3 regions of the Stenotrophomonas sp. YJH_SMC_127 genome follow, and region 2 is predicted to be linked to each of the others. Evidence: predicted binding sites of a transcription regulator. Region 2 holds the regulator's gene; each other region holds the start of a gene.

Region 1 (4,794 bases), on a different contig from region 2:
ACGTGGACTTAGAAGTCCATGCCGCCCATGCCACCCATGCCGCCCATGCCACCGGCGCCACCCATGGCCGGCTCGTCCTTCTTCGGAGCTTCGGCAACCATGGCTTCGGTGGTGATCATCAGGCCAGCGATCGAGGCGGCGTTCTGCAGCGCCGAACGGGTCACCTTGGTCGGGTCCAGGATGCCGAACTGCAGCATGTCGCCGAACTCGCCGGTAGCGGCGTTGTAGCCGAAGCTGCCGGTGCCTTCCTTGACCTTGTTGATGATGACCGACGGCTCGTCGCCGGCGTTGGCCACGATCTCGCGCAGCGGGGCTTCCATCGCACGCAGGGCGATCTGGATGCCGTGGTTCTGGTCTTCGTTGGCGCCCTTCAGGCCGGCCAGCGCGGTGATCGCGCGGACCAGGGCAACGCCGCCGCCCGGAACCACGCCTTCTTCAACGGCCGCACGGGTCGCGTGCAGGGCGTCGTCGACGCGATCCTTCTTTTCCTTCATTTCGATTTCGGTCGAGGCGCCGACCTTGATCACGGCAACACCGCCGGCCAGCTTGGCCACGCGTTCCTGCAGCTTCTCGCGGTCGTAATCCGAGGAGGTGTCCTGGATCTGGGTCTTGATCTGCGCCACGCGTGCATCAACGTTGGCCTTGTCGCCGACGCCGTCGATGATGGTGGTGTTCTCCTTGGAGACCTGCACCTTCTTGGCGCGGCCCAGGTCCTTGATGGTGGCCTTCTCCAGCGACAGGCCGACTTCTTCGGAGATCACGGTGCCGCCGGTCAGCACGGCCATGTCTTCCAGCATCGCCTTGCGACGGTCGCCGAAGCCCGGGGCCTTGACGGCCACGACCTTGACGATGCCACGGATGGTGTTGACCACCAGGGTGGCCAGCGCTTCGCCTTCAACTTCCTCGGCCACGATCAGCAGCGGCTTGCCGGCCTTGGCGACACCTTCCAGCACCGGCAGCAGGTCACGGACGTTGGAGATCTTCTTGTCGTGCAGCAGGATGAACGGGTCATCCAGGTCAGCGGTCTGCGACTGCTGGTTGTTGATGAAGTACGGCGACAGGTAGCCGCGGTCGAACTGCATGCCCTTGACCACGTCCAGCTCGTTGTCCAGGCCCGAGCCTTCTTCAACGGTGATGACGCCTTCCTTGCCGACTTCCTTCATCGCGTCAGCGATGATCTGGCCGATCGACTCGTCCGAGTTGGCCGAGATGGTACCGACCTGGGCGATCGCCTTGTCGTCGGCGGTCGGCTTGGAGATGTTCTTCAGCTCGGCGACGGCGGCCGAGACGGCCTTGTCGATACCGCGCTTGAGGTCCATCGGGTTCATGCCGGCGGCAACGGCCTTGGCGCCTTCGCGGATCAGGGCCTGGGCCAGCACGGTGGCGGTGGTGGTGCCGTCGCCGGCATCGTCGTTGGTGCGCGAAGCAACTTCCTTCACCATCTGCGCGCCCATGTTCTCGAACTTGTCAGCCAGTTCGATTTCCTTGGCGACGGAGACGCCGTCCTTGGTGATGGTCGGCGCGCCGAAGCTCTTTTCCAGCACGACGTTGCGGCCCTTCGGGCCCAGGGTGGCCTTGACGGCATTGGCGAGAACGTTGACGCCGCGCACCATGCGCGAACGGGCGTCTTCACCGAAACGAATATCCTTGGCAGCCATTGCATTTACCTCATTGGTAGCGCCGGACGATGCCCGGCGGCTGGGAGTTTGGGATCAGGTTGAAACAGGTCGCGCCGGGGCTCAGCCGATGACGGCGAGCACGTCGTCTTCGCGCAGGACCTTGTATTCGACGCCTTCGCTCTTGTACGAGCTGCCGGCGTACTGGCCGTAGATGACCTTGTCGCCGACCTTCAGCGACGGCGCGCGCACGTTGCCGTTGTCCAGCGGCTTGCCCGGGCCGACGGCCACGACCTCACCCTTGGTGGACTTTTCCTTGGCCGAGTCGGGGATGACGATGCCACCGGCGGAGATTTCGTCGGCTTCGATCGGCTTGACCACAACGCGGTCGTGCAGCGGCTTGATGCTCATAGGAGACCTCTTAAGTGATTGATTGGTCTAAAAAAGTCCGGCGATGTTAGCACTCACCCCAGGCGAGTGCCAGAACCGCACGTGAAGAAACCCGACAACGTCGGGAGCAGGGCAGAGATGGAGCCCCGCCGCCCCCTTTCAAGGGCGGAATGAAAAAATTTTTCCGCCCGCGCGCCTCGGCCAAGGCGTCGGTCCTGGACAATTTCGGTGACAAGCGTCGCACTGTCAGATATCTGACGTTCATTTACGACAAAGTGTCACTGGATCGGCCTTAGGCTCGGTCAGGCATTCCCAATCACAAGGAGTAGTCGATGCGATTGCTGTCCCCGCTTGCCGCCGCCTGCCTGCTGGCACTGGCCGCCGCGCCGGCCCAGGCCGAGGTTTTCATCAACGAACTGCACTACGACGACAGCACCGCCGCCGGTGACGTCGGCGAAGCCATCGAAGTGGTCGCTACCGCCGGCGAGGACCTGTCCGGCTACCGCCTCTACCTCTACAACGGCAGCAATCCTTCGGCGGCCGCGGTCTACGCCAACAACCCGGTCCCGGCCGGCACCGCCGCCGGCTGCGGCAGCGCGACCATCGCCGTGGTCAACTACCCGACCAACGGCATCCAGAACGGCCCCAACGACGGCATCGCCCTGGTCGATGCCAGCGGCAAGGTGGTCCAGTTCCTCAGCTACGAGGGCGCCATCACCGCCTCCGGTGGCCCTGCCGCCGGCATGACCAGCCAGAACATCCCGGTGGCCGAGACCAACAGCACGGCCCCGGGCACCTCGCTGCAGCTGACCGGCAGCGGCAGCCAGTACACCCACTTCACCTGGGCCGAGTCGGCCAGGCAGACCTTCGGCAGCTGCAACAACGGCCAGACGTTCAGTGGCGGCGGCACGCCGGGCCCGAACACACCGCCGTCGGTCTCCACCACCACCCCGGCGCAGGGCAGCAGCACCTTCCCGGCCGCCGCCGACCTGGAAGTGGTGTTCAGCGAGACGGTGAACCTGGCCAGTGGCGCCTTCGCCCTGAGCTGCGGCACCTCCGGCAGCGTGCCGTTGACCTTCCCGGCCAGCGGCCGCAGCGTGAAGCTGTCCACCAACACTGCGCTGGTGGCCGGTGAGGCCTGCCGCTTCGACATCCGCGCCGCGCGCATCACCGACCTGCAGGGCGCGCACCCGGCCGCCGACAGCCGCATCGCCTTCACCGTGGCCAGCACCGGCGGCAATCCGGACCCGGGCAACCCGGGCGTGCCGGCCGGCTACTACTCCAAGGTCAACACCAGCAGCCCCAGCCAGCTGCGCTGCTCGCTGCATGCCACCATCAAGGGTCACACCGCCTACCCTTACAGCGGCTCGGGCACCAGTACCTGGACCATTCTGGAAATCGCCGACGAGGATCCGAACAATTCCGGCAGGATCCTCGATGCATATCGCAACCACAGCTACGCCAAGGTGACCGATCGCGCCGGCAGTGGCAGTGGCCTGAAGTACAACCGCGAGCACACCTGGCCGAACTCGCTGGGCTTTGCCACCACCACCGGTGACAAGGGCCTGCCGTACGCGCCGTATACCGACACCCACATGCTGTACCTGACCGACGCGCAGTGGAACGCCGACCGTGGCAACAAGCCGTTCGGCAAGTGCGACGCCAACTGCGGCGAGCGCGCCACCGAGGCCAACAACGGCCAGGGCGGCGGCAGCGGCGGCTATCCGGGCAACTCCAACTGGGTGCGCACGCCGGACGGCAACACCGGCACCTTCGAGGTGTGGGGCAAGCGCAAGGGCGACATGGCGCGTGCGGTGATGTACATGGCGATCCGTTACGAGGGCGGCAAGGATGCGGCCACCGGCCAGTCCGAGCCGGACCTGGAGCTGACCGACGACCGCAGCAAAATCGTCAAGACCAGCAGTTCGCCGGCCTACATGGGCCTGCTGTCCACGCTGATCGACTGGCACCTGTCCGATCCGCCGGATGATGCCGAGCGTGCGCGCAATGACGTGATCTACAGCTTCCAGGGCAACCGCAACCCGTTCATCGACCACCCCGAGTGGGCAACCCCGGCCCTGTTCACCTCGGCCAAGCCGGCCACCTGCCAGCTGGCCAACTGACCGCGCAACGCAGCGGTCCACGGCCGCCGCCGGGCCCTGACCCGGCGGCGGCCCTATACTCGGCGGTCATGTCGACCGTCGATCCCGTCCTGCTGCTGTTGACCACCTGCCCGGACCGGGCCAGTGCCGAGCGCATCGCGCACGCGCTGGTCGGCGAGCGCCTGGCGGCATGCGTGACCCGCCTCGATGGCGCGCAGTCGACCTACCGCTGGCAGGGCGAGGTGACCACCGACGCCGAACTGCAGCTGCTGGTGAAAACCACCGCGAGCCGCGTCGATGACGCAATTGCCCGGATCGTCGCACTGCATCCGTATGAACTCCCGGAGTGCATCGCGGTCGAAACCCGGGCCGGCCTGCCGGCTTATCTGGACTGGATCCGGGCACAGACCCGGGAGGACACTGATTGAAGACTCTGTTTGCGCGCGGCGCCGCCTTGTGCGCCCTGTTGTGGCTCTCGCTGCCGGCCTTCGCGCTGGATGAGAAGGACCTGCTGCCGGTGGACCAGGCGTTCGCGCTGACCGCCATTGCCCCCGAACGGGGCCAGGTGCAACTGCAGTTCAAGATCGCACCGGGCTATTACCTTTATCGCCACCGCACCAGCGTCAAGGCCGACCCGGCCTTCAATGCCGGCGCGCTGCAGATGCCCAAGGGCGACAAGCACCACG
Region 2 (4,794 bases):
GCGCCCAGCGCGGCAATCGACTCCGGTTCCAGGTCTTCGCGGTCCAGTTCGCGCAGCTGGTGCTCCAGGAAGCCGATCCGGTCACTGACGTCGCCCTGCTGCGACAGCGCCAGCGATTCATCGACCAGCGCCTGCCAGGCCGCAGCGGCGCGGCGCACCTGGCGGCGCTCGTCCTCGTTGCCGGCATAGGCGTCCAGCAGGGCCAGCTGTGATGGGCGTGCCAGCAGGGCCTGCTGCTCGTGCTGGCCGTGGATCTCCACCAGCAGCGAGGCCAGGTCGCCCAGCTGCGCCAGGGTCACCGGGCGGCCGTTGATCCAGGCCCGCGAGCCGCCATCGGCACGGATCACGCGGCGCAGCTGGCACTGCTCCTCGTCGTCCAGCTCGTTGTCGGCCAGCCACTGGCGCGCGGCCTGCAGCTGATCCAGCGCGAACTCGGCCGACAGCTCGGCGCGCGCGGCGCCGTGGCGGACCACGCCGCTGTCGGCGCGCAGGCCGGACAGGAAGCCCAGCGCGTCGACCATCAGTGACTTGCCGGCGCCGGTCTCGCCTGAAACCACGGTCATGCCTGGCCCGAACTCCAGTTCGGTGGCGCGGACGACGGCGAAATCCTTGATCGAAAGATGTCTGAGCATGGGTAAGGGGGTATCAGCAGCCGCGCAACGCTAGCACGCGGGCGCGGGAGGTCCAATGACTTGCCAAGGTGATCCGCCGCCATTATCTAGTGTCCGTGTCTCACAGGTTGATTCCATGCACGGTTCTCCCGACCAGCTTGCCCCGCGTGCGCGCCATCTGCTGCGCACGCTGATCGCGCGTTACATCCAGGACGGTGAGCCGGTCGGCTCGCAGACGCTGGCGCGCGTGGCCGGGCTGGAGGTCAGTCCGGCCACCATCCGCAACATCCTGGGTGACCTGGAAGACCTGGGGCTGCTGGCTTCGCCGCACACCTCGGCCGGGCGCGTCCCGACCGCACATGGCTACCGGGTGTTCGTCGACAGCCTGCTGCAGATGCAGCCGCCGGGCGAAGGCGAGCTGGCCCGGCTGCGGCAGGAACTGGCCAGCGGCGGCAGCACCCAGGCCCTGCTTGGCAGCGCCTCGGAGCTGCTGTCGGCGATGAGCCACTTCGTCGGCGTGGTCAGCGCCCCGCGGCGCGAGCAGTTCGCGTTCCGCCAGATCGATTTCGTGGCGCTGGACGGGCGCCGGGTGCTGGCGATCCTGGTGTTCGCCGACAACGAGGTGCAGAACCGGGTCATCGAGACCCGCCAGGAGTTCGCGCCGGGCCAGCTGGAACAGGTCGCCAACTACCTCAACGCGCATTTCGCCGGCCTGCCGATGGCCGAGATCCGCACCCGCCTGCTGCTGGAACTGCGTGATGCCCGTTCGGAGCTGGAGCAGCTGCTGGCGCACAGCATCGAGCTGGCCGAGCAGGCCCTGCAGCCGGCGGCCGATGACATGCTGGTGGCCGGGCAGACCCGTCTGATGGGGGTGCAGGACCTGTCCGACCTGGAGCGGCTGCGCGAGCTGTTCGAGCTGTTCTCCAGCAAGCGGGAGATCCTGCAGCTGCTGGAGCGGACCATCCAGGCGCCCGGCGTGCGCATCTTCATCGGCGAGGAGACCGGGATGATGCCGCTGCAGGGCGTCTCGCTGGTCACTGCCCCTTACACGGCCAATGGCCAGGTGCTGGGCGTGCTGGGCGTGATCGGCCCCAAGCGGATGGCCTACGACCGGATGATCCCGCTGGTCCAGGCCACTGCCGATGTACTCGGCGCGGCGTTTTCGCCAGCCGGGCGCACTCCTGGAACATCCGACGCTTGAAACGCAGCATCCCGCCCACACTAGGGTGGGTGGAGGCGGAGACTGACCGCCAGGGACCCAGACATGAACCACGAACATCCAGATATCGAATCCCAGCAGACTGCCGCCGATGCGGCCGCCGCCGCCGGCGTCAACGACGAAGTGGAGCGCCTGCGCGCCGAGGTCGAGCAGATCAAGGCCGATGCGCTGCGTGAGCGCGCCGACCTCGAGAACCAGCGCAAGCGCGTTGCCCGTGACATCGAGCAGGCCCGCAAGTTCGCCAACGAGAAGCTGCTGGGCGAGCTGCTGCCGGTGTTCGACAGCCTGGATGCCGGCTTGAAGGCGGCCGGCGATGACCCGCATCCGCTGCGCGAGGGCCTGGAGCTGACCTACAAGCAGCTGCTGAAGGTTGCCGCCGACAACGGGCTGGTCCTGCTGGACCCGATCGGCCAGCCGTTCAACCCGGAACACCACCAGGCCATCAGCCAGGTGCCGGCCCCAGACGCCGCCCCGGGCAGCGTGGTGACCGTGTTCCAGAAGGGTTACCTGCTCAACGAGCGCCTGCTGCGGCCGGCGCTGGTGGTGGTGGCCGCCGACTGACCCCTCCAGGGCCGGAAGGCGGGAATGTCCCGTCACCCGGCCCGACGCTGAACGCGCCGGGCGACCGGAAACACAGCGTTCGGGAGATGGCTTGAATGTTCCACGAGCCTCCCCCACATCGTATTCATCCACCGGCCGAACGGCCGGACTGACCCCAACAAGCATCCTCAGGAGTCTCCCCCATGGGCAAGATCATTGGTATCGACCTCGGCACCACCAACTCGTGCGTGGCGATCATGGACGGCGGCAAGGCCCGCGTCATCGAGAATTCGGAAGGCGATCGCACCACCCCGTCGATCGTCGCCTACACCAAGGACGGCGAAGTCCTGGTGGGCGCCTCGGCCAAGCGCCAGGCCGTCACTAACCCGAAGAACACCTTCTACGCGGTGAAGCGCCTGATCGGCCGCAAGTTCACCGACGCCGAAGTGCAGAAGGACATCGCCCACGTCCCGTACAGCATCCTGGCCCATGACAACGGCGATGCCTGGGTGGCCACCAGCGACGGCAAGAAGATGGCGCCGCAGGAAATCTCGGCCAAGGTGCTGGAAAAGATGAAGAAGACCGCCGAGGACTTCCTCGGTGAGAAGGTCACCGAAGCGGTCATCACCGTGCCGGCCTACTTCAACGACAGCCAGCGCCAGGCGACCAAGGACGCCGGCCGCATCGCCGGCCTGGACGTCAAGCGCATCATCAACGAGCCGACCGCGGCCGCGCTGGCCTATGGCCTGGACAAGGGCGACAACAAGGATCGCAAGATCGTGGTGTACGACCTGGGCGGCGGCACCTTCGACGTCTCGGTGATCGAGATCGCCAACGTTGACGGCGAGAAGCAGTTCGAAGTGCTGGCCACCAACGGCGATACCTTCCTGGGCGGCGAAGACTTCGACAACCGCGTCATCGAGTACCTGGTTGAAGAATTCAACAAGGACCAGGGCATCGACCTGCGCAAGGATCCGCTGGCCCTGCAGCGCCTGAAGGACGCTGCCGAGCGCGCCAAGATCGAGCTGTCCAGCGCCCAGCAGACCGAAGTGAACCTGCCGTACGTCACCGCTGACGCCTCGGGTCCGAAGCACCTGAACATCAAGCTGACCCGCGCCAAGCTGGAAGCGCTGGTGGAAGACCTGATCAAGAAGTCGATCGAGCCGTGCCGCGTCGCCCTGAACGATGCCGGCCTGCGTTCGAGCGACATCAGCGAAGTGATCCTGGTCGGTGGCCAGACCCGCATGCCGAAGGTGCAGCAGGCGGTGACCGAGTTCTTCGGCAAGGAACCGCGCAAGGACGTCAACCCGGACGAAGCCGTGGCACTGGGCGCTGCGATCCAGGGCGGCGTGCTGGGCGGCGACGTCAAGGACGTGCTGCTGCTGGACGTGACCCCGCTGTCGCTGGGCATCGAGACCATGGGCGGCGTGTTCACCAAGATCATCGAGAAGAACACCACCATCCCGACCAAGGCCTCGCAGGTGTTCTCCACCGCCGAGGACAACCAGTCGGCCGTGACCGTGCACGTGCTGCAGGGTGAGCGCGAGCAGGCCCGCTTCAACAAGTCGCTGGCCAAGTTCGACCTGTCCGGCATCGAGCCGGCCCCGCGTGGCCTGCCGCAGGTGGAAGTGTCCTTCGACATCGACGCCAACGGCATCCTGCACGTGTCGGCCAAGGACAAGAAGACCAACAAGGAACAGAAGGTCGAGATCAAGGCCGGTTCGGGCCTGTCCGAGGAAGAGATCGCACGCATGGTCGCCGACGCGGAAGCCAACCGCGAAGAAGACAAGAAGTTCCAGGAGCTGGTGCAGGCCCGCAACCAGGCCGATGCCCTGATCCACGGCACCCGCAGTGCCATCACCGAGCACGGCAGCAAGGTCGGCGGCGATGTCATCGGCAAGGTCGAGGCGGCCCTGGCCGACCTGGAAACCGCGATGAAGGGTGACGACAAGGCACAGATCGAAGCCAAGTCGAAGGTGCTGGAGGAAGCCGGCCAGTCGCTGTTCGCCGCTGCTTCGGCCGACCAGGGCGGTGCCCCGGGTGCCGACGCCGGCAACGCCGGCAAGGCGCAGGACGACGTGGTCGACGCCGAGTTCACCGAAGTCAAGGACGACAAGAAGTCCTGATCCGGACCGACACGGGACGCTGGCCATCAGCGTCCCGTTGTCGCATCAGGGTCCTGACCGCCCACCGGCGTGTCGGGGCGCCCGACGCAAGAGCGGACCTGGTTCCGCTCTTCCGCTTTGACGAATCCCGACTTTCCGGAACCAGATTCACCATATGAGCAAGCGCGATTATTACGAAGTGCTGGGCGTTGCCCGCACCGCCACCGACGACGAGCTGAAGAAGGCCTACCGTCGCTGTGCGATGAAGTTCCACCCGGACCGCAACCCGGGTGATGCGGCGGCCGAAGCCTCCTTCAAG
Region 3 (4,157 bases), on a different contig from region 2:
GTACGGCGTGAAAATCAGCGTCCAGCGCATGCTCCGGTCGGCGCAGCTGCCGCCCTGGCGCCAGGATTGATCCACGCCATGCGTGGATGCGCTCCAGAAACAAAAAGGCCCGGCATCTCCGCCGGGCCTTTCTTCATTCCAACGCCTTCCCGCTTACGCGGTGAACAGCGCCTTCATCTTCTTCAGCGCGTTCGCTTCAACCTGGCGGATGCGCTCGGCCGACACGCCGTACTCGTCGGCCAGTTCCTGCAGCGTCACCTTGCTGTCCGCGTCCAGCCAGCGGCGGCGGATGATGTCGCGCGAGCGAGCATCCAGTTCCGCCAGGCCTTCGCGCAGCAGCTGCATCTGGTTGTCTTCGCTGTCCTCGCGCTCGTAGGCCATCGACGGGTCTTCGTCATCGGCAACCAGGAACGCAGCCGGCGACGGCGGCGCGTGCTCGTTGTCCTCGTCGGTCGGCGCATCGAACCCGATATCGCGACCCGACAGGCGCGACTCCATTTCCATGACCTCGCGCTCGGAAACGTTCAGGTCCTTGGCCACCGCGCTCACCTCAGCCGCGTTCATCCAGCCCAGGCGCGTCTTCGACTTGCGCAGGTTGAAGAACAGCTTGCGCTGCGCCTTGGTGGTAGCGACCTTCACGATGCGCCAGTTCTTCAGGATGAACTCGTGCATCTCGGCACGGATCCAGTGCACCGCGAAGGAGACCAGGCGCACGCCCATGTCCGGGTCGAAGCGCTTGACCGCCTTCATCAGGCCGATGTTGCCTTCCTGGATCAGGTCGCCCAGGGCAAGGCCGTAGCCGTTGTAGCCGCGGGCCACGTGCACCACGAAGCGCAGGTGCGAATGCACCAGCTCGCGGGCAGCGTCCAGATCGTTGCCGTCGCGGAAGCGACGGGCCAGGTCCTGTTCGTCATCGACCGACAGCACCGGGATCTGGTGCACGGCACCGATGTAGGCGTCCAGCGAACCGAGCGCACTGGGAATCGGGAGATTGTTTGCCACAAGGGCAGTAGAGGTGTTCTGGCTCATAGGCACCCATCTTAGCAGTCCGGGATTTGGACTGCTAAAGGAGGAAAAAGTTCCAGCATCCCATTGATGCAACACTGGTCCCAAACAGAGCCCTACCGTAGCGCGATTTGATGACAGTGGCGAGCATGCTTTTCGGGATTCACAATCCCTTGGAATTCAAGCAATTAGCTGGCGTAAAGCGGCCGATTCCGGTCAAGCGGAGCTGAACGGGCCGTTCTGAAGGCCCATTCAGGCCCGGGAACGTTGCCCGGTGTTCAGGCCCAGCGGCCCGCCAGCCCTCAGAGTGCCGAGCGCGGCGGCAGCGACCAGTCGATCGGGGCCTGGCCGCAGCGCTGCAGGTACTCGTTGGCCATCGAGAAATGACGACAGCCGAGGAAGCCCCGATGGGCCGAAAGCGGCGACGGATGCGGCGACTTCAGCACGCGATGGCGGCGGGTGTCGATCACCTTGCCCTTCTGCTGCGCATAGGCGCCCCAGAGCATGAACACCAGCCCTTCGCGCTCGCGGTTGAGCACATCCACCACGTGGTCGGTGAAGCCTTCCCAGCCACGACCCTGGTGCGCACCGGCCTTGCCCTCTTCCACCGTCAGCACCGCATTGAGCAGCAGCACGCCACGCTGCGCCCACGGAATCAGGCAGCCGTGGTCCGGACGCGGGATACCGAGATCGCTCTCGATCTCCTTGTAGATGTTCAGCAGCGACGGCGGCACCGGCACGCCCGGCGGCACCGAGAAACTCAGGCCATGTGCCTGGCCGCGACCGTGGTACGGGTCCTGCCCGAGGATCACCACCTTCACCTGCTCGAACGGCGTGGCGTCGAACGCGGCGAAGATCTGCGGGCCGGGCGGGAACACCGCCGCGCCACTGGCCTTGCGCTGGCGCAGGAAGCTGGACAGCTCGCGCATCTGCGGCTGCAACAGGTAATCGCCGACATGCTGCTTCCAGCTCGGTTCCAGCTGGATCGTCGGGGTGTCGGCTACTTCATCCATCATCGCAACAGAGGTCCATCGTTCAATCGGGCCAGCCTCAGCTGGAACAGCACCTTGGTGACCAGCAGCCGTTCTTCGATCGGCTTGAGCACCAGGTCGTTGGCACCGGACTGCAGCAGCCCGGTCTGGTTGTGTGGGTTGCCATCGCCGGTCATCACCAGCACCGGCAGGCGGCGCTTGCCGTAGCCGAAATCCACGCGCACGCGCTGCACCACGTCGCGACCGCTCAGTTCGCCCTTCAGGGTGACGTCGGTCAGCACCAGGTCGATGCGGTGGCGACTGCGGCCCAGCGACTCGGCGGTGAGCAGGGTGAACGCTTCTTCGGCGCTGACCACGTGCAGCACGTTCAACTGCTGGCGTTCCAGCATGCGCTTGGTAGCCTCGGCCACCACGCGGCTGTCCTCGATATAGAGGATGGTGGCACCGGGGATGGTCTGCGGCTGCACGTAGCCGCGGATGAAGGTCGCCAGTGCTTCATGGCCGAGCGATTTGTCGAAATAGTCGGTGACGTACTCGGTGAAGCGGCGCTGCTCCAGGTGCTGCTGGGCATCGCCGGAGACCACGATCACCGGCACATAGGCCTGGCCGGCCGCTTCGCGCACCATCCGCGCCAGCGCCAGGCCGTCGCCATCGCGCAGGGTCAGCGAGGTCGTCACCAGGTCCACCGGCCCCTGTGCCAGCGCCTGCTGTGCGTCCTCGATGCTGTCGCAGCCGATCACCTCCACGCCCGGCAGGTCACGCTGCAGGACGTCGGCGATCAGCTTGCGCACCAGCTTCGAGCCATCGACCACCATCACCCGCGTCGCGGGCCCTTCAAGGTGTTTCAGCGCTTGCGGTTGCATGCCGGTCTCAGGTGTCGGTCGGGCGGGTCTGGCGGAGGAAGTGGCCGGTGACCAGCCAGGCGCCCAGCCAACCCAGCAGCAGCGTGCCGAGCAGGACCAGGCCGCCGTGCAGCAGGTCCAGGCCGTGCAGTACGAACGGGCTGCCGTAGCTGCGCGAGAGTTCGGCCAGCGGCATGCGCAGGGCGGCACCCGCAGCGCCGATCAGGGCCAGCGCCACCGCGCCGGCGCCCAGGCCGTACCACGCGCCCAGATACAGGAACGGGCGGCGGATGAAGCCATCGCTGGCGCCGAGCAGCTGCAGCACGCCGATCTCTTCGCGGCGGGCCTGGATGTCCAGGCGCACCGTGTTGCCGACCACCAGCGCGGCACCCGCGCCGAGCAGGACCGACAGCACCTGCACCAGCCGCGCACCGAAGGCAAGCCAGGCATCCAGGCGCTGGCGCCACAGCGCATCGTGCTGCACCAGATCGGCCTCCGGCAGGCTTTCCAGCGCGCGCGCCAGGCGTGCGTCGTCCTTGCCCTGGCCGGGAGTGATCACCAGCAGCGAAGGCAGCGGATTGTCGTTGAGTGCGTCGATCGCCTCACCCAGGCCGGCATCGCGCAGTTCCTGCAGGCCCTGCTCGGGCGTGCGCACGTTCACTTCGGCCACGTCGTCGCGGTCGCGCAGCTGGCCGGCCAGGCGCAGCGCGCCGGGTGCATCGACGTTGCCCTTCAGGAACACATTGATGTCGCGCGACTGCTGCACGCTGCCGGCGAACTGCTTGAGGTTGTCCAGCGCGATCGACAGGCCCAGCGGCAGCGCCAGCGCCAGCGCCATGACCATCACCGTCAGCAGGGTCGCCCATGGCTTGCGGCAGGCGCGGCCCAGGCTGAACACCACGCTGTGCACGTGGTGCTGGAACCAGACGCCCACGCGTGAGGGGGCGGCGGCTTCGCTGTTTTCGTTCTTCGCCATCGGTTACTCCGCCAGGTCCTGCGGCGAGATGTCATCCACCAGCCGGCCATGGTCGAGGATCAGCACGCGCTTGCGCATGCGGCGCAGCAGCGGCAGGTCGTGGCTGACCACCAGTACGCTGGTGCCGCGCGAGGGCAGCTCGGCGAACAGGGCCATGATCTCCGCCGCCAGGGTCGGGTCGAGGTTGCCGGTCGGCTCATCGGCCACCAGCAGCTTGGGCTCGCCGACGATGGCGCGGGCGATGCCCACGCGCTGCTGCTCGCCGGCCGACAGCTGCGAGGGCAGCGCCTTCTCGCGATGGCCCAGGCCCATCCGCTCCAGCACCGAGCGCACGCGCTTGCT

Evidence for each region. The regulator HrcA, encoded in region 2, represses chaperone genes, less so after heat shock. The targets are predictions, from matches to a motif close to TTNGCACTCNNNNNNNNNGAGTGCNAA.
Region 1: the regulator HrcA is predicted to act here: its motif matches at 2,074-2,100, upstream of AC5QAB_RS20255 (co-chaperone GroES).
Region 3: the regulator HrcA is predicted to act here: its motif matches at 1,041-1,067, upstream of rpoH (RNA polymerase sigma factor RpoH).

What each region holds. Positions count from the first base shown of each region.
Region 1 is NZ_JCAFVO010000014.1:38,312-43,105, reverse strand. It holds gene groL (chaperonin GroEL) at 9-1,658, opposite strand; gene AC5QAB_RS20255 (co-chaperone GroES) at 1,740-2,027, opposite strand; gene AC5QAB_RS20250 (endonuclease) at 2,339-4,129, shown strand; gene cutA (divalent-cation tolerance protein CutA) at 4,198-4,536, shown strand; gene AC5QAB_RS20240 (protein-disulfide reductase DsbD domain-containing protein) at 4,533-4,794, shown strand, end outside.
Region 2 is NZ_JCAFVO010000005.1:179,932-184,725, reverse strand. It holds gene recN (DNA repair protein RecN) at 1-632, opposite strand, end outside; gene hrcA (heat-inducible transcriptional repressor HrcA) at 748-1,812, shown strand; gene grpE (nucleotide exchange factor GrpE) at 1,876-2,391, shown strand; gene dnaK (molecular chaperone DnaK) at 2,574-4,496, shown strand; gene dnaJ (molecular chaperone DnaJ) at 4,651-4,794, shown strand, end outside.
Region 3 is NZ_JCAFVO010000014.1:411-4,567, reverse strand. It holds gene rpoH (RNA polymerase sigma factor RpoH) at 154-1,029, opposite strand; gene ung (uracil-DNA glycosylase) at 1,308-2,021, opposite strand; gene AC5QAB_RS20055 (response regulator) at 2,018-2,860, opposite strand; gene ftsX (permease-like cell division protein FtsX) at 2,868-3,815, opposite strand; gene ftsE (cell division ATP-binding protein FtsE) at 3,819-4,157, opposite strand, start outside.